DNA from 4 places in the Lysinibacillus sp. FSL M8-0355 genome. Region 1 is predicted to be linked to each of the others. Evidence: riboswitches for the same ligand, from Rfam matches in the RefSeq annotation. Region 1 holds a riboswitch; each other region holds the start of a gene.
The links. A riboswitch is a leader RNA that binds a small molecule or an ion and turns the genes downstream of it on or off. The one in region 1 is predicted to bind cobalamin.
Positions count from the first base shown of each region.

Region 1 (7,506 bases):
GGATTAATTCCTTTGCTTCCTCATCATATTCAAATACGGTACCAGCAGGCTTTTGGTTCATCCCTTTGATAAAGCTGAAACTATAAAGGGCATCTTCCTTCGTTTTAAATAAGAAATAATCCTCATCATAGTCTGTTTGGAAATAAGCTTTCTTATTTTCACCAATTTCAAAACGTATAGCCTGTTTTATAATCGGCTCAACATTTTCTATATTCCCTGACGCCGTTGGATTCATTAGCATACCCATTAGGCTGTCAATTTCATTGCGTTTTTTAGTTTTACTTGGTGTAATCGGTAATTGTCCCTCTGGCATTCCTTCTTCTAACATGGCTTCATTTAGCGGTAGCCCATCTTCGTCTGGTGGAAGGGTAACCACTTCACCTTTTAATGTGTAAGGAATCATCGATTCACTAACCGTTTCTTCTTTTTCAATACCACCACTAAAGAACATTTCCATAGAAAACTCACTATTACTGTCATTAGAGACACTTAAAACATATTCCTGATCCGGTACAGCATCGATAATCATGCTAACTGCTTCACCTTTCGCTGTACCATTTGCTGTTTGCATAGGATAGGCTTGTTCTTCCTCGCTGTCATCAATTTTAGCTTGCTCAGCTTCTTCTGGTGGTATCGGCTGAAAGTCTTCCTTAAGATAAAGCTCCATAGAGGCTGTGACACCTGGAATACCCGACAGGTCGAATTGTAATGTCGTTGGTTCTTTTACAGAGAATGTGAAATAATCTTGATCTCGTTGTTGATCTTTTGACAGAAGGGTATAGTTTTTGCCTGCCGTACTATAAGGGAACTTATTTATCGGCGCCATAGTAGATTTATCTAATGTATCAATTGGCAAGCTCTTCGTCGTTTGTGCTGTAAACGTGTAAGTAGATTTGCCTTTTAAGCTATAGCTACCATTATGATCTTTGACAGCAATTAAAAGCGTCCCTTTTTGATCTGCTTTAAATAAATAACCTTCTTTTTTTCCTACGCGAACATCATTGACATGAATTGGCTCTACTTCACCCTTATGATTATTTGGGTAGAAATATAAATCAAAGGCATAATCATATTTGTTTGCACCTTTTAATGTTAGCTGAGCATATTCATTTGCGTCTAAATCGACTTTATACCATTTCTTTTCATCTTGCTGCTCGAAAGCGCCATGTTCGATATTTAACGTATTTTTAGCAAGAACTTTAGCGTTTTGTATGCGTTCTTCTTTCGACTCTGAATAGTGTTTAGGTAGTTTATTTAAATCGAATTGCAATGCTTTGACTGGATCGATTAGTCCATGACCGTAGGTAAGATCATAGCCTTTCGCTCCTAAATCTTGTGCCGTCATTTCCAAAATTGCCTCTATTTCATGCGGCTTTAAATGTGGATATTTTGATTTAAGAAGAGAGGCGACGCCTGCCACTACAGGTGATGCCATGGATGTACCACTGAATTTGACGAAGGATGATCCTTTTTTGTCATCATGAACGGTACTATAAATTTCCTCACCTGGTGCAACAACATCAACGGACGGTCCGTAATTTGAATAGCTTGATAGTTTGTTGCGCTCATTCGTTGAACCTACACTAATAACACCCTCATAAGAAGCAGGGAAGGAGTATTCATCTGTTGATTCATTGCCCGCGGCTGCCACAATTGTAATACCACTGTCAACGGCTTTCTGAACGGCTTCTTTCATCAGTGGAGATTCCCCGTAGCCTCCTAGACTCATATTAATGACGTCAACACCCTGTTCAATAGCATACAAAATGCCTTGTGCAATAATGAAATCATTTGCACCTTCTTTGCCATTAAATACGTCAATGGGTAGTAGCTTCGCTTTCGGATTCACACCGTGTCCGCCTATGCCATTATCTTTAGCTGCGGCGATAATACCAGCTACATGTGTTCCGTGATCACCTGGATAAGTAGTATTCGCTGGTGCTGCTGCATTATAGGGTGGGAGTACTTGAGATTTTAGATCGGGGTGTTTAAAATCTACACCAGAATCAATGACAGCGACTGTCACATCATGCTCACCCGCTAATTCTAGTGCCTTATCCATTTGCAGTAGGTTTAAATGATACATCTCTTGTTTCTTTGGATCGACTTCTGTTTGAAAAGAGCGATACACATAGCTAGGAGATACACTTGTAATGCCATCTTGCTTTAGATAGTAAGCAACTGCTTTTTCTATTGATACGCCTTTATTCAGTTGTACCACATCATAGCCTAATGAAGGAATGGAGCGGATGACTTTGGAGCCAATGTTTTTATGTACATTTTTATCAAGTCCTGAATGCTTGATAACAATTTTATCCTTACTCATCCATTTTTCTTCATTCTGCTCTGTTTGTTTCATACTACTTGCCAGTACATTCTTGGCTTTATGCTGAGGTACTTCAGCAAAGGCAGAAGCAGCTGGAACCATTAGTGTAGCGGATGCTACAATAGCGACTGATTTTTTAAACAAACTTTTCAATTGTTATCTCTCCTTGGTGTTATAAATTAAGTCTCGACTCTATTAATACGGATAAAGATTAGAAAAGTTTCGTAAAGGAGGAAAATTTTTCACTATTTTTTCCTTCGAATTGTCTAAAGTTTTTTGTTTTACAACTAATTAGTAGAAAGCCTCTATTCAGCTGATGGACTTCCAAGTATTGCACGCTTCGTTCTTTTACGTTTATCCAATATGTTTTTGGCATGCCAAACCATCAAAGACATCGCAACGAATTTGACGTATCGCTAACATAAATCGAATCTTTTGATTTCGTAGTAGTTTACTAATTTTTGAATATGAAAGAAAATAAAAAATGATAAAGCCATCGAGAGAGAATTTCTCGATGACTTTTGTCTACAATTGTTCTATTAATTGTTGTAATTCATACTTGGAGCGGGGGGGTGTAATGTTTTCCTGCAATAGCTTCTTTTTTTGTAATGTCATGAACATATCAAAAACCCATGGACGTTCGAGATGTGCACGTTGCAGCAATTCTTCTTCATAAAACAACTCGATCGGGTCTCCGTTATAAATGATATTCCCTGCCTCCATGACAATGATTTGATCCGCCCATTCATAAGCAAGGGGAATGTCATGGGTAGCAAGTAAAATGGTTCTTTCGCCGTCTTCTAATTTACCTAGGTACTGTAGAACTTGGGTAGCATAATAATTGTCAAGGCCTGCTGTTGGCTCATCTAATAAGAGGACAGAGGGCTCCATCGCTAAAACACCTGCCATCGCCACACGCTTTTTCTGACCTACGCTTAGAAAGTGAATAGGTTTTTCGAGTAAATCGCCTATTTCCGTTTGCGCAACAGCCCATGCTATTTTTTCTTCGATTTTTTCGGTAGACCAGCCAAGATTTAGTGGTCCAAATGCGATATCTTGCTTGACAGTACCTGAAAAAAGTTGATGATCCGCATCTTGAAAAACAATGCCAACTTGCTGGCGAAGTGCCTTTAAAGCTTTTCGACTATATTGAAGCTCGTTGCCATCAAAAACAATCGTCCCAGCTGACGGTTGTAAAATACCATTAAGATGCTGAAACAATGTTGATTTTCCAGCGCCATTATGACCAAGGATGGCAATTTTTTTTCCTTTTGGAATGTGTAAAGTAATGTCTGACAATGCCTTCGTACCATCTGCATAGGCATAGGACAAGCGGTTTAGTTCAAAATAGAATGCTGTCATGAGAAGTACCCTCCATATACAATGAGGAATAGGAATAGTGTCGCTATGCCTAGCCAATTTTTCTTGCTATAGGAGCCCATCTCTTGCCAGTAGACGGCTTCGCCACCCCGTGACTGCATGGCATTATTAAGCTCACGACTACGCTGAAACATTTCAGCAAATAGCGCCACAATAAGCATGGATACGGAGCGTAGCCATTGCATTGGAGAATGGTAGCCAAGACGCGCTTGCTGGGCAAGATGTATTCTGTACATGCTTTCTAAAAATATAAAAATAAAACGATAGGTTAGTTCAATAAGCTCAACCAATAAAGAGGGCAGTCGCCATTGTCGGAGCACATAGCAAATCCCTTGTACGGATGTGGTCAAAATTAAAAAGTATAAACAACTACTACTGCCAAGGACAATAAAGAACAATTGTTGGGCGGACAGGGCACTTGCTTTTCCGATGAAAATTGTCCAATTCATCCACGTAAAAGACCACAGATGGGCAGGTAATACATGAGTTGCTGGTGTGATTGACAGCAAGATGGATACAAGACTTGTTAGTAAGAAAAATCCAGGTAGCAATAATAACTTAACATAGTAGGTAAGCGGAATTTTTGCACCTAAAATGATAAAAGCACTCATTACAAAAAATGTAATGAGTGAAAGTCGTTCATCTCTCATGATGAGCGTTACGAGAAGTAGACCAATTGAAAATATCATTTTTTCTAGCGGATGAACGGACGCTAGCTTATTCAGATACGCATACTTATCAATGAGTAACATAACGGGTTAACCTTCTTTATGCTTGCCGCGCATATAGCCGATGAAGTAGCCAATAAAACCAGCTCCAATAGCTGCCTGTAGCACGAATAATAAGCTTTCAATTTCACCACTTGGTGGCTCCCATAAGCTTTCAAACCACGGTTCATATTCTGCATTGATTTCGCCAATGGCTGCTTCTGCCTCTCCATCAGCACCACCAAATTCTGCACCTTTTTGTATAAACAATGGGATGATAGCTAACAGCACAACAATCGCTAATAGTAATAAATTTCGTTTCATCTACTAATGTGCCTCCTTTGTTGAGAAAACACGCAACATTTTTAATTCGCTGACATTGTACTTTTTCAAGAAATTCATCACAATGACCGTTAAAATTCCTTCACTCACCGCTAACGGAATTTGAGTTAAGGCAAAAATACCTGCGAACTTTGTAAACGATGCCATAAAGCCGCCAACCTCTGAAGGGAAGGCTAATGCTAACTGTACAGAAGTCACAACATATGTACCTAAGTCACCAAGCATCGCAGCAAAAAAAACAGCTAGTGAAAATGACAACCCTATTTTTTGAGCCCCTTTAAAGACAAAGTAAGCAATAAATGGGCCTACAATCGCCATAGAGAAGGCGTTCGCTCCTAAAGTGGTAATCCCACCATGTGCTAATAATAAAGATTGGAATAATAAAACAATCGTTCCGATGACACTCATAGCGAGAGGTCCGAATAAAACCGTTCCAAGTCCAACACCAGTTGGGTGGGAGCAACTACCTGTAACCGAAGGGATTTTTAACGCCGACAGCACAAAAGCAAAGGCTCCTGAAAGACCTAAAAGCATTTTGGTTTCAGGGTTTTCTTCAATTGTTTTGCGAATGGAGCGCAATCCTAGAATAATAAATGGGATAGAGATGACCCACCAAAAAATAGCCCATTCGATTGGTAAAAAACCTTCCATGATATGCATGGCAAAGGCACGTTTTGGCACGAGTAAAAAGGCCAATAAAAAATAACTAAGTTTCCACCATGAAAATTTCAAAAGCTTTCCTCCTTACTAATAGATTTTTAGAATGTAGCGTGCGTAAATAAAAAAGCACTTCTCCGTTGTTGGAAAAGTGCATAGCTAAAAAAGCAAATAACATTCTCATCTGCTAAGCCGCACACCTATCCTCGTAGGCTGAAACGATCACATATTTTTCGGCAGGTCTCCTGGCTCTAGTTCAACACTTTATAGGTCTTCCCATCCGTTGGACAGTGACATGTTCTATAAAGCTCCCTAATACAGTGGCGGGACCGCGCCGGACTCAAACCGGCTTCCCTTTTAAGCAAAATGATAAGTATTTTACACCGAAAAAACATTAAGTTGTGAGATTTCACGACAAAGTGTAACATGATTTTCCATAAATATGCTATACTTTTTTAAAAAATATTTTCAATTGAAGGTCAATAGAGAAGATTCTGATAACTACTGAATTGTCATAAATAAGGAGATATTATAATTTTTATACCCGGTCTACACACAAAATTGATAAAATTGTCATAAATTTTTATAGAAATATTGAAATTTTAAAATAATGAGATATGATAGAGACAGTTTTCTATTCTATAAAGAAGATAATAAATTTCATATAAAACGTCGATAAGTGCTCGAATAACTCGAGATAATAGGGAAATTGGTGAAAATCCAATACAGCCCCCGCTACTGTAATAGCTGATGAAATCGCAAAGCCACTGGTGCAAACTTGGGAAGGTGCGATAGTAAAATGAAGCTTAAGTCAGGAAACCTGCTTATTTGATTGTGCATGCAAACTTTTCGGAGGGAGAAGTTGAAGCAAGAGCGAGTACCTGTATTTTATTTTATTCGTTTTTATTTGGCTTCTACAAAACCTTTACTCTTCGTAATTAGAGTAAAGGTTTTTCTTTTTCCAGAAAGCAAATGAGGGGAGACAGAAGATGACAACATGGAATTTAGAGGGGATGAAAACACATCTCTTTATTTGTAATGGTAGTAGCTGCATGAACAAAGGTGGGGAGGAAATTACCCTAGCTATTCGAGAAGAAATACAACAGCAAGCACTTGATCAAGAGATACATACAACAAGAACGCGCTGTAATGGACGATGCAAGGATGCTTGTGTGGTCATCGCCTATCCGCAAGGGAATTGGTATCGTGTACCATCAACAGAGCATGCTAGAACACTTGTACAAGATTTACATCATGAATCCTTATACAAAGAACATGTCTTTACACTTCGTGAAGGTACATTACAGCGTACAGCACAAACGACAGCCATTAAAGGGATCGAAAAGGTGAAAGAGGGGTAACAACATGGCGCAAAAAGGAAAAATTTTCGTAGTGGGCTTTGGACCTGGAGACTTTAAGCATATTACGACACGGGCGGTAGAGGCATTACAACAAAGTGATATGATCATAGGCTACAAAACCTACGTAGAGTTGATTCAGGATTTAGTCAGTGCGAAGTCGATTGTCAGTACTGGAATGACCGAAGAGGTGTCCCGTGCGCAGGAAGCGGTTCGCCAAGCAGAGGCTGGAAGCATTGTCTCAGTCATTTCAAGTGGTGATGCGGGTGTCTATGGTATGGCGGGATTAGTGTATGAGGTATTGATTGAGCTAGGCTGGACAGAAGCAACGGGGATTGAGGTAGAAATTGTCCCTGGTATTTCTGCCATCAATTCATGTGCTAGCTTACTTGGTGCCCCGATTATGCATGATGCCTGTACGATTAGTTTAAGTGACCATCTAACACCATGGAATTTAATTGCCAAGCGCGTCGAGGCAGCCGCTATGGCGGATTTTGTAATCGCTTTATACAACCCAAAAAGCGGTCGCCGAACAAGACAAATTGTCGAAGCACAGCGCATTCTCTTAGAATATCGTTCGCCTGACACACCAGTAGGACTTGTGAAAAGTGCTTACCGCGATCGTCAAGAAGTGACGATGACAACATTAGCCGAAATGCTGGAGCATGACATTGGAATGCTGACGACAGTCATTATTGGTAATTCGTCGACATTTTTCTATGACAATAAAATGATT
Region 1 is NZ_JBBPAI010000001.1:2,869,234-2,876,739, reverse strand. Features, by position in the region: gene MKY46_RS13980 (S8 family peptidase) at 1-2,479, opposite strand, end outside; gene MKY46_RS13975 (energy-coupling factor ABC transporter ATP-binding protein) at 2,852-3,688, opposite strand; gene cbiQ (cobalt ECF transporter T component CbiQ) at 3,685-4,458, opposite strand; gene MKY46_RS13965 (energy-coupling factor ABC transporter substrate-binding protein) at 4,465-4,737, opposite strand; gene MKY46_RS13960 (energy-coupling factor ABC transporter permease) at 4,741-5,487, opposite strand; cobalamin riboswitch at 5,631-5,815, opposite strand; cobalamin riboswitch at 6,073-6,254, shown strand; gene MKY46_RS13955 ((2Fe-2S) ferredoxin domain-containing protein) at 6,402-6,773, shown strand; gene cobJ (precorrin-3B C(17)-methyltransferase) at 6,778-7,506, shown strand, end outside.

Region 2 (7,506 bases), 1.5 Mb from region 1:
AGGAAAGCGAAATGGAAGTGAAAAAGGCTGAAAATGAAGCGAAATCACTTGCATTAAAAGCTCAAATTGCAACGAAACAAGAAGAAGAACGTTTAGAGGCAGAGCGTAAAGCAGCTGAAGAAGAAGCAGCCCGTTTACGTGCACTACAAGCAGCAACTCCAGTTGTACAAGCAACTCAAAATAATGATGGCGGCGTGCCACAAAAAATTGTTATGGGCTCAGGAGCTGGTACGGCTTCTTCAGGAGATGCTATTTCAACAGCTAAACAATTCCTAGGACGTCCATATGTCTGGGGTGGTAGTAACCCATCGACAGGCTTTGACTGTTCAGGTCTTGTACAGTGGTCATACAAACAAGCAGGTGTTTCTTTACCACGTACAGCATCACAGCAGTATTTAGCAACTCAACGTATCTCAGCAAGTGAAGCACGTGTTGGAGACTTAGTATTCTTCAGCTATGGTTCTGGTGTAGCTCACGTAGGTATTTACTTAGGGAACAACACAATGATCGATGCTCAAAACAATGGTATCGTAATTGAATCACTTGATTGGTGGAATCAATACTTAGTAGGCTTTGGTCGTATTCAATAAGCCTCTATATTTAATAGACGATTGACATGATGAAAAGGTCATCTTTGTAGAGAAAAAATATACAAAGATGACCTTTTTTATTTTGCTTTAGTGTTCATCTACCTCCTTTGTCGAGGAGAGATGAACACTTATTTTGCATTTCCAGTGGTTTAAGAGGAGCATTAGAGGTAAGCTCGAAGCGTAATGACTTTGCATTAAATTTTAAAATTTAGCTTAATGACACCTGTCTCTTTTAAGGCAATAAAGAAAATGATAACAAATGGGCCAACGAGTAAACCGATGATACCAAATAACTGTAGACCAATGAACATGGCAATTAATGTTGGCAAAGTGGATAAGCCAATGTGGTCGCCCATTAGTTTAGGCTCGACGACACGACGAATAATAAGTAAAATAGCAGCTAAGATGAATAATTTTACAGCGATAGCTGTGTTTCCCATTAATAGATGGTATAGTCCCCATGGGGCTAATATAATAATGGACCCTAGGAAAGGAACGATATCTATTAACCAAATAATAATGGTCATCGTAACTGCATATTTCGGTTGGATTAATAGTAATCCAATAAGTGTGACGCCACCTATGATAAAGCTTACAAATAAGTGTGCCTTCATATAACCGAATGTTGCATCTTTTAAACGATTTAAGATGATTTTTATTTTCTTTGCTGTGTTAGGCTTTAAATATTTATAAGTGATTTCCTTTAATTTGGGCAAATCAAGCATAAATAGGAATAAAGCAATCATATAAACGAGAAGACTGATAAATAGGCTTGGAATCTCTGAAAAGAATGCTGAAACTTTGTTATAATTAAAGAAGCTTAAAAAGGATTCTTCAACTTTCTTTATGAAATCCATAGTGGTTTTTTGAAGCGAAGCACTTACTTCAGGTGGAAAGTCCTCTGTGTATTTAGAAATATTTTCTTGCATATGAAGCCACATATCTGATAGCTTGGAAATATAATAGGGAGCTTGCTTTGACAATATAATTATTTGCGACATAATTTGTGTAATGGATATATAGCAAATAATAGAGATAACAATAACACTCACTATGTATATAAAAGCAACTACAATTTTCCTTGACATTTTCCATCGCCTTTTAAAGAACATAACAATGGGTTCTAAGAAAAATGCACTGACACCAGCAAGTATTATAGGCATGGATACAGGGATTACAAAATAGGCAGCTACAAGTAGAGAAAGAATCACAATCAATCGGAAAATCATTTTCCTAGCATTAAATTTATTCATAAACTCACCTTCTTTGAGAAAAAAATTAAGTTAAGTGTACCATAAATCAAATTTTATTACGTTCTGAAACAATAAAGGTAGGGATAAATTATGGAGAAAGAGATTTTGCAACTTTTTAATAATCTAACAGAGCATGACCGCGATATTGAATCTTACGAGGAACTAATAAAAATTCTGCAGGAACCCGTAGATTGGACATATGCAGTCTGGGAACAGCTTGTACAAGCACTTACATACAAAGATGGTCATGCACGTGCACGTGCTGCACAAATTTTATGCGCCTTAGCCGCAAAAAGTGACCCAGAAGAAAGGGTATTGGAGGATTTTTTAAAGATTTGGGCTGTGACTTATGATGAACGATCCGTTACAGCTCGAAATGCATTACAAGCTATTTGGAAAATTGGGCTAGCAGGTCAAGTACAAAGTGACTTAGTGGTGTCTTATTTAGCAAAGAGATTTCAAACTTGTTTAGATGAGAAGCATCCGACTCACATTCGCCATGATATTATTGTATCTTTTAAAAAGCTATATGACGAGACAAGTGACATAAAGTTATTAGACATTGCCCATCGTTTAATTAATGAAGAGCAGGACGTTAAATCTAAACAGAAGTATAAGTCAGCCATCCGTTCAACGTAACGAGATGGTGTTTTTTGTGCAAATTATTTGGTAAATTATTGAATAGTCAACTATAATAAATGAAAAAATAAAAGGGGTTAAGACATGAGCATTTATAATTATTTAGTACGAAAACCTAATGGTGAAATTTTATCCATGGAAACATATCGTGGAAAAACGATGCTAATTGTCAATACGGCGAATCAATGCCGATTTACATATCAATTTGATGACTTACAAAAAATGTATGATAAATATGGGAAAGATAATTTTGTCGTTCTAGGATTTCCTTGCGATCAATTTGGTCATCAAAATCCTGAAGATGGCGAGGAGACTACGCATCTTTGTAAAGTGAATTATGGCGTTACCTTCCCAATTTTTGAGCTTGTACAAGTAAATGGAGAGACTACCCACCCATTATTCAATTATTTAAAACATGAAGTGGATTTTCGAGAGTTTGGCAAGGCGAGCATGCAGGAAAAAATGCTTGCTGAGGCAATTGTTCAACTTGCCCCTAACTTTTTAGATGGTCGTAATATTCGCTGGAACTTTACAAAGTTTTTAGTAGATGCTAACGGCAAGACCGTTGCACGCTTTGAACCAACAGATTCACAACTTGATATTGAACAGGCAATTGAAACTATACTATAAAACAGTTTTGTTTATCTTATTCTTTAGAAATGGTGACGATCCATTCAAAGCACAGCTATTTTTTCCTATTAATATATGATAAACTGCTTTACAAGTGAATTATTCTTGCAGAATAAAGGTGCTAACAAGCATAATCGGGAATTCGGTGAAAAACCGAAGCTGTTTCCGCAACTGTAAGTACAGCTAGTATAAAGGTTTACCACTGTCTTAACAGAGATGGGAAGGTACTTTATCACACATTCGTTTTTTATGTAATGAACTGTACAAGCCAGGAGACCGACCTTTGTTTGAACGTATAAAAACTTCTCGGAAGCTAGGAGGATATACGGCAAATACATAGGCTATGTCATGTTAATTTGGCCATTATTATGTTATTTTCGTCGTTCCTTTGCGTAAAGGAGCGGCGTTTTTTTATGCAAGAATTTTCATAATGAAAAGTGGGGGGATCGCAAGTGAAAAAAGATGCACGTTATTCTTGTTATCCATTTATGCGTGAAAAAGCTTCGACGGTTGATTTTGAGATTCGAACAGACAGTCTGACTACGCATTTGGGAGTTGCTTTAGCTGCAGTTAAGAAAGAGGATGTACAAGCTGTTGTAGAAGATTTAATAATTATTTTACCTATGGCCTACCATGTCAATGGCTCGGTTCGTGGAAAACTAGCTGTAACAGAAGAGGATCTTGCTTGGTTAAGTGAGCGCTATGATTTTTATGTTCGTCATGTGAAGGAAGAGATACAAAACTTTGTCTTACCTCAAGGTACAGAGGCTGCCGCTGCTCTACATCTTTGCCGTAGTGAAGCAAAAAAATCATATCGTACATTACACAAAGTATCGGATGAACGAGAGGTTCCAGCTATTCTTTTTGATTATTTAGGCCTATTAGCCAATGTGTGCTTCGTTATGGCTGTCTTTATGAATCAACAAGCAGGGATAGCTGAAATACCATTTATTAGTAAATCATATCCGATGAAAAAGAAAAAGGAGAATAATAATGAAGAAATTATTTAATGTTCAATGGCTAACAGTACTCTTCCTTGCAATGATTTTAGCAGGTTGTGGTACTTCGGTAGATACTAAAAATAAAGACGCTTCACAGGATACACAACAAACAGAGCAAACAAACTACAAAGTGACAGATGATCGCGGTGTAGAAATAGAGTTTAAAGAAGTACCAAAAACAGTTGTATCATTGCAACCAAGTAATACAGAAATTTTATTTGCTCTAGGTGTTGGTGATAAAATCGTAGGAGCAACTGAATATGATACTTACCCAGAGGAAGCACAGAAAATTGAACGGGTTTCTGATTCTGTGAATTTTAACAGTGAACGAATCATAGCGTTGAAGCCAGATGTTGTTATAGCTTATACGATTGGTGATAAGGAAGCAATGAAACCACTTGAAGATGCTGGAATCAAAGTGTTTGTTATTCAATCAGCAGCTACATTCGATGATGTTTATGGTGACATCGAACAGATCGCAGCTGTAATGGGTGTTGCAGATAAAGGAAATGAAGTAAACGAAGAGATTAAAGCGAAATTAGCTGACGTTAAAGCAAAGGTGAAGGAAGTAAAAGCACCGAAAAATGTTTATTTAGAAATTAGTCCTAAGCCCGATATTTATACAGCAGGCTCTGGTACTTTCCAGCAAGAAATACTAGATGCAGCCAATGTTAAGAATGTTTTTTCTGACTTGAGCAGCTGGGCACAAGTTTCTGAGGAAGATGTCATAGTGAAAAACCCAGATGTTATTTTAACGACAGTAAACTACACAGAGGATCCAATAGGTGAAATACTTACACGTGATGGATGGAATACAGTGACAGCAGTTCAAAATAAAGCAGTACAGACTCTTGATACAGATATCTCTAATCGACCTGGCCCACGTATTGGGGAAGCCGTAGAACTAGTAGCAAAGGCTGTCTATCCAGAGTTATTTAAATAAGAAACCATTCAAGGCTAGCTGTATACTGACAGCTAGCCATTTTTATGTGGGTTGTTATTTCCTAGTGTGAAAATTGGAATTAATTGAGTTAGTTCTATAAAATAAAAGTAAGAGTGCTCGATAATTTTAGGAGGTGTAGTAATTGGAACAGTTAGAGACAAAGATAATTCCATTTGAGGCAGTTTATAATTTTCGAGATATGGGGGGATATAGGACAAGGGATGGGCGCATTGTCAAGAACGGTTTATTTTACCGCTCAGCGGCTCTTGGGAAAATGACGTTGGCGGATAAAGAGCTATTTGAAACATTAGGGATTAAAACCATTTTTGATTATCGTGATAATAATGAGGCACACCATAATCCTAACCCTATGTTCTCACACGCTCAATATATTCAAATACCAGCGAAGGGCAATCATACATTTGAAATGCCTACAAATGCTGGTGGTAGAGATTTTTATAAAGCAGTAAGCCCCGAAATGTTCCGAGATTTTTATGCACAGATGCCGTTTAATAATCCTTCTTTTAAAGAGTTAATGAAAACCATACAAAATCCTGACAATTTGGGTCTTGTCCACCATTGTGCAGTTGGTAAGGATCGCACAGGTATAGGGGGAGCTCTTATTTTGCTAGCCTTAGATGTACCTGAGGAGACGATTATGGAAGACTATTTAAACACGAATATCCATTTACGTCCAATGGTAGACAGAATGGCACAGGCTATTCAACATCAATATAATGAGCAAGAATTACAGCAATTCTATGCATTAATGTCTGCTCGAGAAGACTATTTACAAGCAGCATTGGATGCTATGGATTACCATTATGGCTCAAAGACTAAGTTTTTAGAGCAGGAGTTTGGCCTAACTATTGCTAGACGAGAGCAATTGCAAGCTTATTGCTTAACATAACAATGACCCCTTTCACATATCTGTGTGAGAGGGATTTTTTATGTGGAAGCGCTGTCTTCCTATAAACCTCTTTACAGTCTGAAAATTTATGATAAGATACAATAGATTTTTAAGAAAAATATAGGAGAAGTGAAAGTATTGGCAGAGACAATGAAAGAGACAAATAAGTTAAGTCTATTCCATTTAACATGGCCTATTTTCTTAGAAGTATTTCTATTTATGTTAATGGGATTAGCCGATACTTTTATGCTCAGTGCTTTATCAGATAATGCTGTATCCGGAGTAGGTGCAGCCAATCAATATATCCATATTGCGATCTTGATTCTTGAAGTGGTAGGGAATGGTGCATCCATTGTCGTTTCACAGTATTTAGGTTCAAGACGTTTTTTTGAAGCAGCGAAAATATCTGCTTTAGCTGTCACAATGAATTTGGTTGTTGGACTGTTAATGAGTATTCTATTTTTCTTCTTTGCAAAACATTTAATGACTATGATGAACTTGCAGGGAGAAGTACTTCACTATGCACAAAGTTATTTAGTTATCATCGGGAGTTTTATTTTTCTACAGGCTATTATTAATGCACTTGCTGCAATTATTCGTGTACATGGTTGGACGAAGCAAACGATGTATGTATCACTTGGCATGAATATCTTGCATGTTGTGCTAAACTATGGTCTGATTTTTGGGAATTTAGGTTTACCAGAGCTTGGTGTAAAAGGAGCGGCTATTTCTTCGGTCATTAGTCGAGGATTAGCTGTACTAGTGTTTTTCTGGTTGCTCTATCAAGTGATGGAAGTACGCGTGAAGCTACACTATTATTTTGATTATTCTAAGGAATATGTAAGGAAAATATTAAACATTGGCTTACCTTCTGCCTTTGAACAGGTACTTTATCAGTTTTGTCAGATTGTCTTTTTATATTATGCGACATATTTAGGAGCAGAAACACTGGCAGCACGACAATATGCTATGAATATTTCGATGTTTACGTATTTATTTGCGATTGCCATTGGTACAGGAACAGCTATTATTATCGGACGTCATGTGGGGGCAGGGAAGAAGGATGAGGCATACCATCAACTATGGATAAGTGTCCGTGCGGCATTTGTTTTTACGATTATTATGGTTGCAGTCGTTACGATTTTCCGCAAACCACTCATGCATGTTTTTACCGATAATCCAGATGTCATTACTATTGGAGCATCCGTGTTAGCCCTCAGTATTTTGCTAGAGACTGGCCGTACAATGAATATCGTTGTCATTAACTCTTTACGTGCTTCTGGAGATGCCAGATTTCCTGTGAAGATTGGTTTTCTATCGATGGTTTGTATGAGTCTTCCGCTTGGTTATTTATTTGTATTTATATTGGATTGGGGCTTGGTTGGAATATGGCTAGCTATTTCAGCAGATGAATGGGTACGTGCAATTATCGTATACTTTAGATGGAAAAGCCGTAAATGGGAGCGATTTGCCCTCGTTTCACCGAATGAACAGAAGGAGGCATAGAAATGGGAGCATTATCTAAACGTGCGATAGCGGC
Region 2 is NZ_JBBPAI010000001.1:4,418,636-4,426,141, reverse strand. Features, by position in the region: gene MKY46_RS21595 (C40 family peptidase) at 1-590, shown strand, start outside; gene ytvI (sporulation integral membrane protein YtvI) at 785-1,843, opposite strand; gene MKY46_RS21585 (hypothetical protein) at 1,934-2,482, shown strand; gene MKY46_RS21580 (glutathione peroxidase) at 2,567-3,112, shown strand; cobalamin riboswitch at 3,212-3,411, shown strand; gene MKY46_RS21575 (hypothetical protein) at 3,565-4,122, shown strand; gene MKY46_RS21570 (ABC transporter substrate-binding protein) at 4,106-5,056, shown strand; gene MKY46_RS21565 (tyrosine-protein phosphatase) at 5,199-5,966, shown strand; gene MKY46_RS21560 (MATE family efflux transporter) at 6,117-7,472, shown strand; gene MKY46_RS21555 (putative RNA methyltransferase) at 7,475-7,506, shown strand, end outside.
Region 2: another riboswitch for cobalamin. It lies ahead of MKY46_RS21575 (hypothetical protein); the one in region 1 lies ahead of MKY46_RS13960 (energy-coupling factor ABC transporter permease).

Region 3 (7,506 bases), 450 kb from region 1:
AGGATTTCCATAAGCTAAATGACCTGTCAGGTAATAGTCATCCTGAATTTTATTCAGCAGTACAGGGATATGGGCTGCTATTGGTTTACCTTTTCTAATTGAAACAATTGTCGCAAAGGCATTGTTTTGAATAAAATCTTTGATTTCTTCAAAATCTGTTATTTTGTAGTACTTTGGAACATACATGCAAACCTCTCCTTATCTCATCAAATCATTGTGAGCTTTTTGAATAAACAAACTATTGTGATTACACGTCTTTACATTTTCCCCTCTACAATGTAGATTTTATTATAATCAATCACTGGTACCTCTTAAAAGTGCCAGTAAAGCTATTTTCAAAGGAGCCAATAAGCCATGCTCGAAATGACACCTAACTTGCATAATGAAGAACCACTTTATCTTCAGTTATATAGCTATATAAAAGCTGAAATTCAAAATGGAAATATTTTAGCTCAAACCAAATTGCCGTCTCAGCGCAGCTTAGCTAAACATTTACAGATTAGTCGCAACACGGTTGATGCAGCTTACCAGCAGCTCCTTGCAGAGGGCTATGTAATTGGTAAAGAACGAGAGGGGCTTTATGTTGTAGAACTCGAAAGGGGCTATTTTCAAACAAGTTCTAATCATTTTGAGCCGCAGTTAGCAACTCCGCAAGAACAACAACTACCTTCAATTAGGTACAACTTTAATTATGGAGATATCAATTTAAAAGATTTCCCCTATAAAATATGGCGTACATTAACACTGCAAAGCCTGAATGAAGAGCAGGCTCATCTGCTTTTATATGGAGATCCGCAAGGGGAGCTTGAATTAAGGAATTACATTGCAAGCTATCTTTATGAAGCAAGAGGGGTACAATGCCAAGGAGACCAAATTGTCATTGGTGCAGGTTTGCAATTTCTAATGGGCATCGTATGTCATTTAATTGGAAGAAATGAGCTTTTTGCTATGGAAGATCCAGGGTATTATCGCGTTCGTTACTTGTTTAAGGATCATGGTATAAAGGTGAAACCTATCCCTCTCGACGAACATGGCATTCATATCAGCCAGTTAAGAAATAGTAGGGTCAAGGCTGTTTATGTCACCCCTTCCCATCAATTCCCCATCGGAACGGTCATGCCGATTTCAAGAAGACTAGCATTATTAGAATGGGCCAAGGATGAAAATGCTTATATTATTGAGGATGATTATGATGGGGAGTTTCGATATGCAGGTAAACCTATACCTGCTCTACAAGGATTAGATTCGAATGACCGCGTCATCTATATGGGCACTTTTTCAAAATCATTGATTCCTTCCATCAAGCTAAGCTATATGGTTTTACCAAGGGAATTAACCCTTTTATTTAATAACAACAACTACTATGTTCAAACTGTATCGAGACTTCATCAGCATACCTTACAGTTATTTATGGAAAGTGGGCATTGGGAGAGACATTTGAATAAAACACGAAATGGCTATAAAAGAAGATATGAGGCTTTACTAAAGTCCATTCATCAAATATTAGGGGATAACGTGAAAATACATGGGGCTAGTAGTGGCTTACATATTCTACTCGAACCAAATAATAAAATGTCTGAAGAAGAACTAATTGAAACAGCAAAACGGGCAGGTGTAAAAGTATACCCAACCTCTATTTTTTACGCCAATCCTTCCGTCATACGGCACGCAAAAGTTTTGCTTGGATTTGCAAATTTAGAGGTAGAAGAGATTGACAAGGGAATTAAGCTATTAAAACATGCTTGGTTTGATAGCCCCAGCATGTTGTGACTGTCTTTGAAAGCTCTATTTCTATAGATCAGTGGAAGTGGAGAGGGACTTATGCACGTAACAGCAAAAGTTGTGTTAAATCATATTATTGCGGAATCAGCATATTTTATTGGCATTGCACAAACCATCTTATTTCAACAGAAATGCTAAGACTTGGCGAGTTAAAAAATGGAGTTTGGTAGAAGAAACTCTTACCAAATTCCATTTTTCATAACGCTATCTTTGTCACAATATTAACTATTCGGAATTTTCTCTTTATACTTTAAGGAAAGAAGGCTTAAAGAATAATTCTTAAGTGTATCTGTGTTAATAAAATCATTTAGAATACCTTCAATGGAACTACAATGCTGATTAATTAAATTGATTTCTTCTATATAATTTGAATCAATCGAAGCTTCTCTTAACGTTTTAAACACTACTTTCTGTTCATTAAACAAATAGACCAATTCAAACCTAGCATTCAGTATCAAAATAGTAATCTCTGGAAAAACAATTCGATCTTTTAAAACTTCAAGAATGCAATCGACAGACTTTACGCCTTCTATCGCATGCAAAGATGAAAAAACACCATGTAATAATTCTTCAAAATCAACCTTCATTTAAATCCTCCATCAATCATAAATCCTTTCTGATCATAACACTTTCTCAGAAAAATTTTAATGCTTAATATTTTCCTTCAATAATGTGGAATGGACTCATGCAAACGATAAAGATAATAAAGATTTAGCATTAAGGAGTTCCCACAAATGGGATGATAGAAAAAATGTTAATTATAAAATTATTTAACAAAAGAAGAAGAATCGGAAAAATTAAATTTCCCATTCTTCTTTATATATACCAGGGTAATTGATGCTGCATTTTCTTACCTGGCTTACTTGCTTTATTTATTACGGTCCATGTGCCGTCTTTCTTTTGCAGCTGATAGCTTACATTGGTCCCATCTGCCCTTTTAAAGAGCATATAGCCTGTATTGTCTTTGATAAAGGTGACAGGGTCAACTACATTTTTATAGGGTATCTTTCGCTCAGGAAATAAAATATTGTTTGCTATTTCATCTGCAATCGTAGCAAGAGGCTTCATTTCATTATTTATTTCAGCCTTGTATTGCAATTGATTGTATCGATAGGAAATGAACGAGGCTAAATTCAAATTAAAGCTCTGCTGTATGTCTGAAAGTGTTGTGCGATAGAATGCATCTATTGCTTTTTCTACATTATCTGCCTCATGTTTATAGTGAAGGGTGTTCACATCAGTTGGACTGATTTCAAACGTAATGATTTCCTTGCTATATGGTGGGGAATGGGCATGTTCAAAAGTAGTAACTTGAACGTTAACCCTAAAGCTAAACTGACTTTCCCTAATAACGTTCAAAATGTTCGCATCATACAAGCCATACTGCTTAGGATAGCCGTAGTAATGGTCAATTTCCTTTTCTATAAATGGATTAAGGATTGTTATCAATGTATCAGTGATGAGTTTCTCATCAGCTTGTTCGCTTTGTGCATAAATCTTACTGGGCATAATCAAAATAGTGACTATAGTCATTAAAGTAGCGATTTTTTTCATGGGATTGCTAGCCTTTCTATAAAATATTCCTTTATAGTGTGCGTCGATCACAGAAAATTATTAAACGTTTTATAGTTAAAGATAAAAATAATAAAGGTGTCACTTGGTTTCATTAAAAAGAAGAATCCATTTTGAAAATGGACTCTTCTCTATATGATTCCTTTATGACAAAGATATTGTTTTCGTTGCCACGGTTTGTTGAAAGGCTTGGTCATGCTCCACAAAAATCATTGTAGGATTAAAACTTTGAATAAGCTCTTCAATCTGCATGCGCGAATAAATATCAATAAAATTTAAGGGTTCATCCCAAATATAGAGATGTGCTTTTTCACACAAACTTTTGGCAATCAACAGCTTTTTCTTTTGCCCACCTGAATAATGTGAGATGTCTTTATCAAATTGAATCCGCTCAAAGTCCATCTTCCGCAGAATAGATTTAAATAACGTCTCATCTATAGCATGCTCTTCAATAAAATCCGATAACGATCCCTTCAAATGAGCAGTATCCTGTTGAACATAGGAGATAATAAGGCCAGCAGCTAAATGTATAGAGCCTGTATGCTGTATAGGCTTGCCAAGAAGCAGCTGTAGGATACTACTTTTTCCGCTTCCATTTTTGCCATCGAGAACAATACGATCACCTTGCGTCACTTTGAAGCTAATAGGCTGATTCACAAAGTTGTCATCATACTGAATTGATACATCCGTTACAACAACCATGTCTTTTGATGGAAATGCTAATGGTTGTACTTTTAAAGATTCCGTTTTTTCAACATTTTTTAGCAGTTTTGATTTTTCATCAATCGCTTTTTGCTGCCTAGATTCCAAGTTCTTTGCTCGCTTCATCATCTTGGCTGCTTTATGTCCAACAAAGCCTTTATCCAGCTTAGAACCCGAATTCGTAGTTCCATTTTTGGAAGCCTCCACTTGATTAGACCAACCTACCGAACGCTTGGAAGACTGCGTTAAACGGTCAATATCTTTTTGCAGACGTTGATTAGTTGCTTCTTCATGTTCCTGCTGTCGATCAAAATTTAACTTCCAAGTTGAGTAGTTACCACTTTGAACATCAATATTGGCTCTATTGATCGATAAAATATGATCAACACAGCCATCTAAAAAGGCTCTGTCATGCGAAATTAAAATAAATCCTTTTTTCTTGCGTAGATAATTAGAGACCGTCTTTCGTGCATCCGTATCGAGATGATTGGTTGGCTCATCAATTAATAGAAACTGTCCCTCTGTTAAAAAGAGCGCTGCAAGCAACACCTTTGTTTGCTCTCCATTAGATAATGTTTGAAAAGGGCGATACATGACCTCAGCATCGACATCTAGATAGGCTATTTCACGAATATATTCCCAATCTTCTGCCAGAGGGCAAATTTCTTCAAAAATTTCGTACGTATATTTATTTGGGTCTGAAACAGGATAGGGGAAATAAGTAAATTCTACTGAAGAAATGATGTTCCCACTATACTCATAATTCCCTAATAGCAAATTAAAAAATGTTGTCTTCCCACGACCATTCCTACCGATAAATCCAATTTTCCAATCTGTATTAATCTGAAAGTTGACACCCTCAAAAATATAATCAAAGCTGCTTGGGTAAGAAAACGTTAAGTCTTGTACTTGTATCATTGACATGATAATTCCTCCTTTGTATAGCAAATCATTTTTCTTTTATACAAAGTCGGTACATCCATCTATGCTAAATTTCTCCGTATAAGTTGATGGATGCTAACGACTTATACGGAGCATCACATGCGTCACAATAGGTTCAGAATCGCTCATTTTTTTCTCTCCTTTATTAGGTAGATGAAAGATACAGAATAAACTATGAGAGCAAGAAAAAATCCCCCCAATTGGATATTGGAAGGATTAGTCTCTCACTGAATAAACTTTATTTGCCAATGACATCATGACAAATAAACGCAAACTGATTGTTAAAAATGGATAGACTAATCCTATATTTTGTCGTTTGAAGTGATTCATTTCAAATAAAAATATAGATTAGTTCATCATTGTCCATTCATCAGTCCTCTCATAATTGTATTTTTATAGTAACAAATTTTTTTATGGAATACAATGTAGCCTTATCTTCTTAAACCAATCCCTACAATAATTATAGAAATAATTTAGATAATCGTATAAAAATTATTTCTACTATTCTGAAAGATATGTTATAGTAGGAGCATAATTGAATAATGTGTAAGAATTGGTGCCAAATGAAAGTTTGGCTTAAAAGGGAAGTCGGTGCAAATCCGACGCTGTCCCGCAACTGTTATTCGGAGCAAATCACAAAGGCCACTGGGAAACCGGGAAGGCTGTGAGGCGTGTTGATGAGAAGCCAGGAGACCTGCCAATTTCTAGTACACACCAAATACCTACGTGGAAATAGGTGGTGAAAAGTGACCAAATCGGCACTGTGCGATAACAAATGATTTATGCGAAAGTAGATACTTTTTTCGTATTGTTTTAGCATTAAAAATTTCAACTAGCAGCCATTCTCCTCCTTGGAAAATGGCTTTTTATTTTTTTCTGAAAAGGAGATATAAAAATGACCTATACAAGCACACTCATTGGTTACCCGTATATCGGGGAAGATCGCGAATGGAAAAAAGCATTAGAAGCATTTTGGCGCAACGAGCTTTCTGAAGAGGATTTTGAGGATAGTTTAAAAAAAATCCGTTTAGCTAGAATTGACAAGCAGCTACAGCTTGGCATCGACATGGTGACAGTTGGCGATTTTACGTATTACGATAGAATGTTAGATACAGCATTAATGTTTGGTCTCATCCCAAAACGCTTTAACTGGCAGGGAGGGAAAGTAGATTTATCTACCTACTACAGCGTAGCAAGAGGGAATAAAACAGCTGTAGCTAGTGAGATGACAAAATGGTTTAATACAAACTATCACTATATTGTTCCTGAATACGAGGGACAGGCCTTGAAACTAACAGAAAATAAAGTGTTGGCCGATTTCTTAGAGGCGAAAGAAACGTACGGTATTATTGCAAAGCCAACATTGATTGGTCCCTATACATTCTGCAAGTTAACAAAAGGCTATAGCAAATTCACACAGGTTGAATACTTATTAGCTCTAATACCGCTCTATACACAAGTATTAAAAGAATTAGTAGATGCAGGTGCAAATTGGATTCAACTAGAAGAGCCATCACTTGTCACAACCCTTGATCCAGCAGACATCAAGCTTGTGCAAGAGATTTACGACCAGTTAGCCGTCGCCGTTCCAGAAGCGAAAATCATGCTGCAAACTTATTTTGAAGCATTATGCGGCTATGAAACATTGATTACATTGCCTGTAGAAGGATTTGGCCTAGACTTTGTTCATGGCTATAAAGGAAATATGGCGTCACTTCGTCAATATGGTTTCCCTCAGGACAAAGTATTGGCAGTCGGGGTTGTTAATGGACGTGATATTTGGCGTTCCAACTTAGCGGAGGTCAATGCTACAATTCAGGCAATTGAGCATTTAAGTAATGCGGCAGAGCTATGGATTCAACCGTCCAGCAGTCTACAACATGTACCAATCACAACTGCTCTTGAAAATGAGATTGACCCTGTTCTGAAGCATGCTTTAGCCTTCGCAGATGAAAAGATTGTAGAAATCACGGAGCTAACTAAATGTAGACGAGATACAGAGGGTATCTTACAGCATAATTTTTCTGAAAGTATGAAGGCAATTGAGGCTCTAAAAAACCATCCAATCCGTCAAAACAAGTTGATCCATCAAGCAGTTCAAACTGTGACAACGCAAGATTTTGAACGACATAGTGAATTTGCTCAGCGTCAAAAGATGCAGCAGCAAGCGTTAGCGTTACCGCTATTCCCAACAACAACAATCGGAAGCTTCCCACAATCTGATGAGGTGAAAAGGAATCGTAATGCTTGGCGTAAAAAACAATTATCGAATGAAGCCTACGAGGCATTTATAGAGCAGGAAACAAAACGCTGGATTACGATACAAGAGGAACTAGATATCGATGTACTCGTTCACGGTGAATTTGAGCGTACAGACATGGTCGAATACTTTGGTGAAAAGCTAACTGGCTTTGCCTTTACAAAAAAAGCATGGGTCGTTTCCTATGGCTCACGCTGTGTCAAGCCACCGATCATTTATGGAGATGTTGCGTGGTCTTCAGCGATAAC
Region 3 is NZ_JBBPAI010000001.1:2,417,336-2,424,841, forward strand. Features, by position in the region: gene MKY46_RS11870 (FMN-binding negative transcriptional regulator) at 1-186, opposite strand, end outside; gene pdxR (MocR-like pyridoxine biosynthesis transcription factor PdxR) at 355-1,770, shown strand; partial or broken gene MKY46_RS23810 (DUF2935 domain-containing protein) at 1,831-1,920, shown strand; gene MKY46_RS11880 (hypothetical protein) at 2,004-2,369, opposite strand; gene MKY46_RS11885 (DUF3888 domain-containing protein) at 2,599-3,336, opposite strand; gene MKY46_RS11890 (Lsa family ABC-F type ribosomal protection protein) at 3,499-4,980, opposite strand; cobalamin riboswitch at 5,536-5,714, shown strand; gene metE (5-methyltetrahydropteroyltriglutamate--homocysteine S-methyltransferase) at 5,894-7,506, shown strand, end outside.
Region 3: another riboswitch for cobalamin. It lies ahead of metE (5-methyltetrahydropteroyltriglutamate--homocysteine S-methyltransferase); the one in region 1 lies ahead of MKY46_RS13960 (energy-coupling factor ABC transporter permease).

Region 4 (7,506 bases), 640 kb from region 1:
AGTAGGTAATACATTTAGCAATGCCTGCCATGCGGATCATTTATCGGTAGGCAACCAACGCCTTGTTGAAAAGCACCTGTTTGAGCGTGATCACCATGGCTTACTCACAGGCTTCCCTCTGACAGATATTCATTTTACACTGCTAACAGGTCGCGGACATAATGAACATACATCGGGCGGCGATTTCCGAGAAGCTAGTTTCCGTGCGCTACGTCAAGGACTTGAGCAAGCACAGAACATCCTGCTTGAACCTTATTATCGCTTTAAAATGAAGGCTTCGAACGACTTTATCGGCCGCATGATGAGCGACATACAGCAAGCTGCTGGCACATTCGATGACCCCATCTTATCCGAAACAGATGTTGTGCTAACGGGACGAGCGCCCGTCGCCACCCTAATGAGCTATAGCACAACCTTTGCGGCCTATACCAATGGTAAGGGCGCACTCACACTCCAATTTGATGGCTATGATGTGTGTCATAATGCCGAGGAAATTATTTCGCACATTGGCTACGATAAAAATGCCGACCCAGAATACAGCTCCTCCAGCATCTTTTGTGCGAAGGGCAAAGGATATTCTGTTCCTTGGCACGAGGCACAAGCAGCCATGCATTGTCTGTAAGTAGGTAATCCTGCTCGCGCGAAGCCGTTTGCTTGCGCGGGTGTTTACTTGCTTCGAGCGAGAATATTTACCCTGTTTGCGCGAGTATTCCTTGCTGGAGCGAGAGTATTTCATCTGCTTCCGCGAGTATTCGCTGCTCGAACGAGAGTATTTCATCTCCTTTCGCGAGTATTCCCTGCTCGAACAAGAGTATTTCATCTCCTTCCGCGAGTATTCCCTGCTCGAACGAGAGTATTTCATCTGCTTCCGCGAGTATTCCCTGCTCGAACGAGAGTATTTCATCTGCTTCCGCGAGTATTCGCTGCTCGAACGAGAGTATTTCATCTGTTTCCGCAAGTATTCCCCGCTCGAGCGAGAGTATTTCATCTGCTTCCGCGAGTATTCGCTGCTCGAACGAGAGTATTTCATCTCCTTCCGCGAGTATTCGCTGCTCGAACGAGAGTATTTCATCTCCTTCCGCGAGTATTCGCTGCTCGAACGAGAGTATTTCATCTCCTTCCGCGAGTATTCCCCGCTCGAACGAGAGTATTTCATCTCCTTCCGCGAGTATTCGCTGCTTGAGCGAGAGTATTTCATCTCCTTCCGCGAGTATTCCTTGCTCGAACGAGAGTATTTCATCTGCTTCCGCGAGTATTCGCTGCTCGAACGAGAGTATTTACCCCCTCCCTTCAAATAAATAAAAACAAGCCCTCCGTTTGATGGAGGGCTTGAGTTTATAATGCGCCTACTGCTTTCTTTGTAGAACTGTGCACAAGGTATGCAGGCTCGACAATCACGTAGTCATGCGTGTTTGTGAAATCAACTAGCACTTTACCAGGATAACTTTTTAAAATTTGCAGTTGATCAATTAATTGCAGCAATAGCTCGTGACCGTTGCCGCGTGGATGCCAGTTGAAATGGTAATCATTTAATGCCTGAACCGCTTCAATAAATTGGGCGTATTCCTGCTGCACAAAGGCTATTAACTTATCATGTTGAGGCGCTAAATCATGGATATATGTTTCATAAAAACGCATCACAATCGAGCATAATACATCATTGACACGCGCTGCACTTAAAACAGGCTTTGGCTTCAGTGACAGACGGTCAAGGTTGGGCTTGGCACGTGTGGAATCAATGCGTGTAATTAAATGGTATGGCTCCCCGTTAACCTCATAGACAATCGGGTTAGTCGGCATATACATCATAAAGCTATTGGTCTTCGTTTTCAGTTGATCGGTTACCGCTGCCTTCGCGAAAAGATGCCCGTCCACATCCCCATTTTGTATCCAAATAATTTCTTTATTATATAAAATTTGCTCAAAGAAGCGATCATTGCGGATCAGCTTCGTTGCTAATAATTGGTCAATCAATGATTCGACCGCCATTCTTGTTTTCGCTTTCTTGGCAACTTCTGTGCGTGGCTGCTTACAAATGGTCATATCTAAAGAAGTCATACATGCATCCCCTTTACGTACATAATGTCAAAACAAAAAGGATTTCCTACCATTTTTGAGGAAATCCTTCGCTTATCTTCGTTCATCACCCAATGCCAAACAAACCCTAAGTATGTGTAAATGAGCCCGATTGCGAACCCCTTCATTTACTTTGGGCGTTTGACGTACCGTGACGAACAGAGCATTCTGTTTTGTCAACATGCCACCTCCTATTCCTCGTAGGTTACTGGTGTGTACTCGTAACAGGCAGGTATCCTGACTCATGGTCATTGCCACTTTTCTCCTTCCCATCATTTGACAGTGGTTGCTGAAAAGTCGCTCACATTTACAGTTGCGGGACAGTGTCGGATTCGCACCGACTTCCCTTTTAAGTAAATTGCACGCAATTTACACCTATTACTACACGCTATTCAGTTGGTAAGGAAATTTGCGAAAATTCTCTATTCCTTAGCTAATCATTGTAAAGTATTGTATGTCCAAAGTCAATTTATGCTAAAAAATACTAATTATTTCAAAATAATTCCATGTAAAATGGATGCATAGAATACTAGGTTTTCCTCATGTCACACTGAGCATCACTTTAATTGCTTTCTGTAAAGTGATAATAAAGTTATTTCTAATCAAAAAATACAAAAATTATATTATTAAGAAGGCTCTTTAAAGTTGTTTAAATCTTGTTCAACTAGCCCCGTTAGTTCAACAACTTCTTGAAATCAATTCTTGTGTAGGTTTTATTATAGGTAAGAGATAGGTTCGTAACCGTGTTTGCTAATTAACTTTATCATGTTGGGATTTTCTATCGGGTCAACACTCACAAATATTTCAGAACGTCCTAAACTCTTTGCAATATTTTCTCTATACCTCATTAAGTCTGAACCTATACCATTACCACGATAATCCTCTTTTACATATAGGTCACTTAATTTAGGAAGCAAAGTACCTTTTAATTTAAGAACTCCAAAACCTAATATAAGTGCGTCTTGTTCAGCAATTACCAAATATAATTCCTTTTTTGCAAATTGCTTTAAATAATTCGTGAATAGATCTTTATTATTTCTACTATCACATAAACCCGATAAGTCGTTTTCATTCGCTAATCTGATTATGTAGTTCATGGTTACTGCCGCTTCCCTATTCTTTAATAAATCACTATTATAAAATTTCTTCTTCAACAATATGCACCGTTCGTTAAATAAACAAAAGGACGGTCAAGCACCTTTTATTTTAGAATTTTCTCTAGCTATTCTTAATCCCTCTCTACCATTTAGATATTGAAAGTTAAACTATTTAACAAAGTGGGTAAATTTAAGCCCCATTATTTATTCTTCACATATATATGTATTGAACTGACCTCGATGTTATTGAAAAGCGACTGCTCTATTGAACGATTGCCCCCTGTCAGTCCAATAACAAGTTTTAGGTGTGACGTATAGTAACTTTCCCTTCTTTATTTTCTTCGTGGTTCCATTCAACTTGAATCTCAAATGTTCCATCTTGAAAAAATAAAGGAAATCTTCTCCGTATCGATGGCTGCATAGGAAGTTTATATGCGTTCTCTATATCTACCCAAACCGCTTTCCCCTCTGGAGCATCTTTCAAGAGTTCACCCTCGAAATCCTTTGTTATGTAATTAAATATCATATATCTATCTTTTGCGACTGGATTAACATATTCATAAAGCCCTTTATAAATAAGGTTTCTAACTTCTAACCCCGTTTCTTCTTTTACTTCTCTGATAGCACTTTCTACAATACTTTCAGGAAATTCAACTTTACCACCCGGTGGAATAAAACCTTTGAAATGGTCGTGCTGTCTATCCAGAAGTAAAACCTTCTCTTCACTTTGAATCATACACACCGTCCATATTTTATAATTAATAGAATTACTCATAATTCACTCCATCTTTTTTAAATAAATATTACCATATATGTGTCCTTCTTAGTTAAACAACTTCATTATCTCTTAACACCTTCTCTACATTATGTGCCTGTTTCGTAATCGGAACTGGAATCCCTTACACCCTTCACAAGGTATTTCCTCATCTTTATCATCCTTTCTTTGCACAACAAAAAAGCCTCGCATAAATGCGGGCTTTTAGTACCATACATTACGTCCCCAAAACATACTGCGCTAAAACACTTTGCACTTTGTAAATATTCGTCGCCTTGTTGAAGTTTTTTTGAATCGGTAACGAACTGCCTGACACCCATATTTTGAGCTCTGCATCTAAATCAAATGTCCCGGCTGTTTCTACTGAAAAATGAACGATATTTTTATAGGGGATGGAATGATATTCGGTTTTCTTGCCAGTCACCCCTTGCTTATCGATAAGGATTAATCGTTTATTCGTAAAAATAAACGTGTCTCTTATAATTTTATAGGCATTTTTGATTGTTTCGTTTGGAATCAATAAATCACGGACCTCCTCCTGTAATTTTTCTAAATTCACCTCGCTCGCATTGCCGATTAATCCATCAAATAAGCCCATCTCCTGGCCCCTTTCATTGTCATTTATTTAATGTATTACAAAGAAGATAGCGCTACGACAGGAAATAATGGTTTTATTGAGTCTATAAAGGCGAAGCATTGCACGTAATCATAGGCTCTCTACTAGCATTTGTTTAGGCTGTGATGAAGAGAGGAAGCTGATTAAGGTTAGCATCTCTTTTGGTAAGGTAAATAGCGATTTTTTTAAAGAGGATGGGAATGAAGAATCACTCAAATTATTCCAAGAAGCGATGGCAACAGCTGCCAAAATGAAGGTGTTGTCAATATGGTGTAAATAGAGGATACGGCTAGAAACAAATATGGCTATCACCTTTGGTAAGGTGAAAAAGGACAAATCAGTAGCTGAATGTAGGTTAAGGTTACGCATACAATCTACGTGATCTCTAAGGATTTCACTAAGAAATTAATTACGTTGGTCCGCCAATAAAAAACACTTCCCATTCTAATGACAGGAAGTGCATTTCAAATTACTTATCTATCGCCTGAAACCACCTTTGTGCATAGCTATCTGTGGAGGCAAAATCATCTTGTTCTTAGATAACTATTCAGGGCTAAAAAACCTTGAAAATATGTTTTTCTTGCTTAAACCTGAAATTGATTTGTTAGCTTTTGTAAATTATCAGCTTGTACGCTTAAATCCTGTGTCACATGATTGACAGCTTGCATTGAGGCTGTTTGCTCATCCATTGAATGTAAAACAGCCTCTGTATAATGCGATAGCTTACCCATACCATTAGCAATCGTTGTCACAGAGGAAGCTACTTCATTGGCACTGCTAGAAAGCTGTTCAGCTGTTGTTGAAATATCCTCAAGCTGGCTCGTCATTTGACTAACATGCTGTGAAATCGTGCCAAAGGATTTTGTTGCTTCATCAATGACATAGACACCCTGCTGAACATTTTTTAAATCCTCCTCCACTGAGGATGCTACCTGTTTCGTGTCAGTTTCAATGCCCACTACTAAGTCCACGATTTGTGCAGCAGAATGCTTGGATTGCTCTGCTAATTGACGCACTTCCTCTGCCACAACTGCAAAGCCTTTCCCATGTTCTCCAGCTCGAGCTGCTTCAATGGCGGCATTCAATGCCAATAAATTCGTTTGGTCCGTAATAGCTGTAATCATCTCAGTCATCGATTTAATATCTGTCATTTTATTGGATAATTGCTGCATGAGTCCGCTCGTTTTTTCGGTTGAAGAAGAAATAAATTTCATTTGTTCCTTCGCCACATGTAAAATATTCGCTCCATTTCCTGCAATCTCATTGGCATCTTTTGCATGATCAAACACATCCTGAGTGGCTTCCGTAATTCGTCCGATTCCATCGACAGTTTCTTGCATAGCATTAGCACTATCATTGGCAGATTGTGCCGCTTGCTTCAAGCCCTCTGACGTTTTCTCCATTTGTTGATCGACTTCTTCCACAGCTACCGTAATTTCATTCGTACTTGCGGATAATTCTTCGATGCTTGCTGATAAATCTGTAGAGCTGTGCGCAATTTTTTGTGTCATTGTGCGTAATTGTTCCTGCATCTCTAAAAAGGATTGCGCTAGCTGAGAAATCTCACTCTTGTCACGAACCTCGATGACAACTGTATCTAATTGGCCTGCCGTAATACCCTGTGCAGCCTCTGTTAATTGTTTGATAGGCTGTATCACTTTGTAATGAACATATACGGTGTAAGCTAATGTAATGGCTATTCCTACGATGGTTAATACAGTCGAAAGCCATTCTAATGTCGTTACATTGGCTAAATCAATAAAGAGAATAATAATCATTAAGACATTTAAAACTGCAAAGCCAAGTAAACTCTTTTTTCGTAAACTCATTCCAAATTCCCCCAACTAAAATATGTCTTCCATACCATTATTATAGTTGAAAAATCCTAAAAATCATAAGGATACGCTCTCTTTTATAAGAACAAAGACACAAGCCTATTGATGACTGCATAAAAAAAGACTATAGACAGCTCGTAAAGCATGTCTACAGTCTTGATGTTGGAATTATTTTAAATTCATGATACTAGAGCCAGCAATACCTGGGTGTGTCATTTCATATGGATCTAATATTAAGTCTAATTGTTCGTTTGTTAAGACACCTTCTTCAATGCAAAGCTCACGAATAGAACGACCTGTTAGAATTGCTTCACGCGCAAGACGTGCTGCTACTTCATAGCCAATATGTGGGTTGACAGCCGTTAGTACCCCTACACTTTTCTCTACATATTCTTTCATGCGTTCTTCATTTGCTTCGATGTCTTTTAAGCAATTTTCCGTAAACGCACGGAAAACATTATTCATAATGCTAATGGACTGAATTAAGTTAAACACTAAAACAGGCTCCATTACGTTTAATTCTAATTGTCCAGCTTCAGATGCTAGTGAAATCGTATGGTCATTACCAATCACTTGGAAGGCAACTTGGTTCAGTACCTCTGGCATAACTGGGTTGACTTTACCTGGCATAATCGAAGATCCTGGTTGACGAGCTGGTAAAAGGATTTCTCCTAAGCCTGCACGAGGACCTGAAGCCATTAAACGTAAGTCATTAGCGATTTTAGACATATTAATCATACAGATTTTTAAAGCGCCTGATACTTCTGTATAAGCATCTGTATTTTGTGTTGCATCCACTAAATGTGTCGCACCTTTTAATGGTAAACCAGAAATTTCAGCAAGATGCTCATCAACGGATTTAATGTAATCTGGGAAGGCATTTAAACCTGTTCCAACAGCCGTTGCACCCATGTTCACGTCATATAAATTTGGACGTGTTTGACGAATGCGTACGATATCACGGTTAATCACGCGGCAATAAGCTTCAAACTCTTGTCCTAAGCGAATTGGCACGGCATCCTGTAAATGCGTACGACCCATTTTAATGACATGTGCAAATTGCTCTGCTTTTTGATGGAAAACCGATTGCATATAATCCATCGTTAC
Region 4 is NZ_JBBPAI010000001.1:2,229,943-2,237,448, reverse strand. Features, by position in the region: gene MKY46_RS10970 (translation factor GTPase family protein) at 1-622, shown strand, start outside; gene MKY46_RS10965 (hypothetical protein) at 699-1,298, shown strand; gene MKY46_RS10960 (hypothetical protein) at 1,336-2,058, opposite strand; cobalamin riboswitch at 2,287-2,470, opposite strand; gene MKY46_RS10955 (GNAT family N-acetyltransferase) at 2,793-3,230, opposite strand; gene MKY46_RS10950 (8-oxo-dGTP diphosphatase) at 3,475-3,948, opposite strand; gene MKY46_RS10945 (PH domain-containing protein) at 4,166-4,546, opposite strand; gene MKY46_RS10940 (methyl-accepting chemotaxis protein) at 5,149-6,393, opposite strand; gene aspA (aspartate ammonia-lyase) at 6,568-7,506, opposite strand, start outside.
Region 4: another riboswitch for cobalamin. It lies ahead of MKY46_RS10960 (hypothetical protein); the one in region 1 lies ahead of MKY46_RS13960 (energy-coupling factor ABC transporter permease).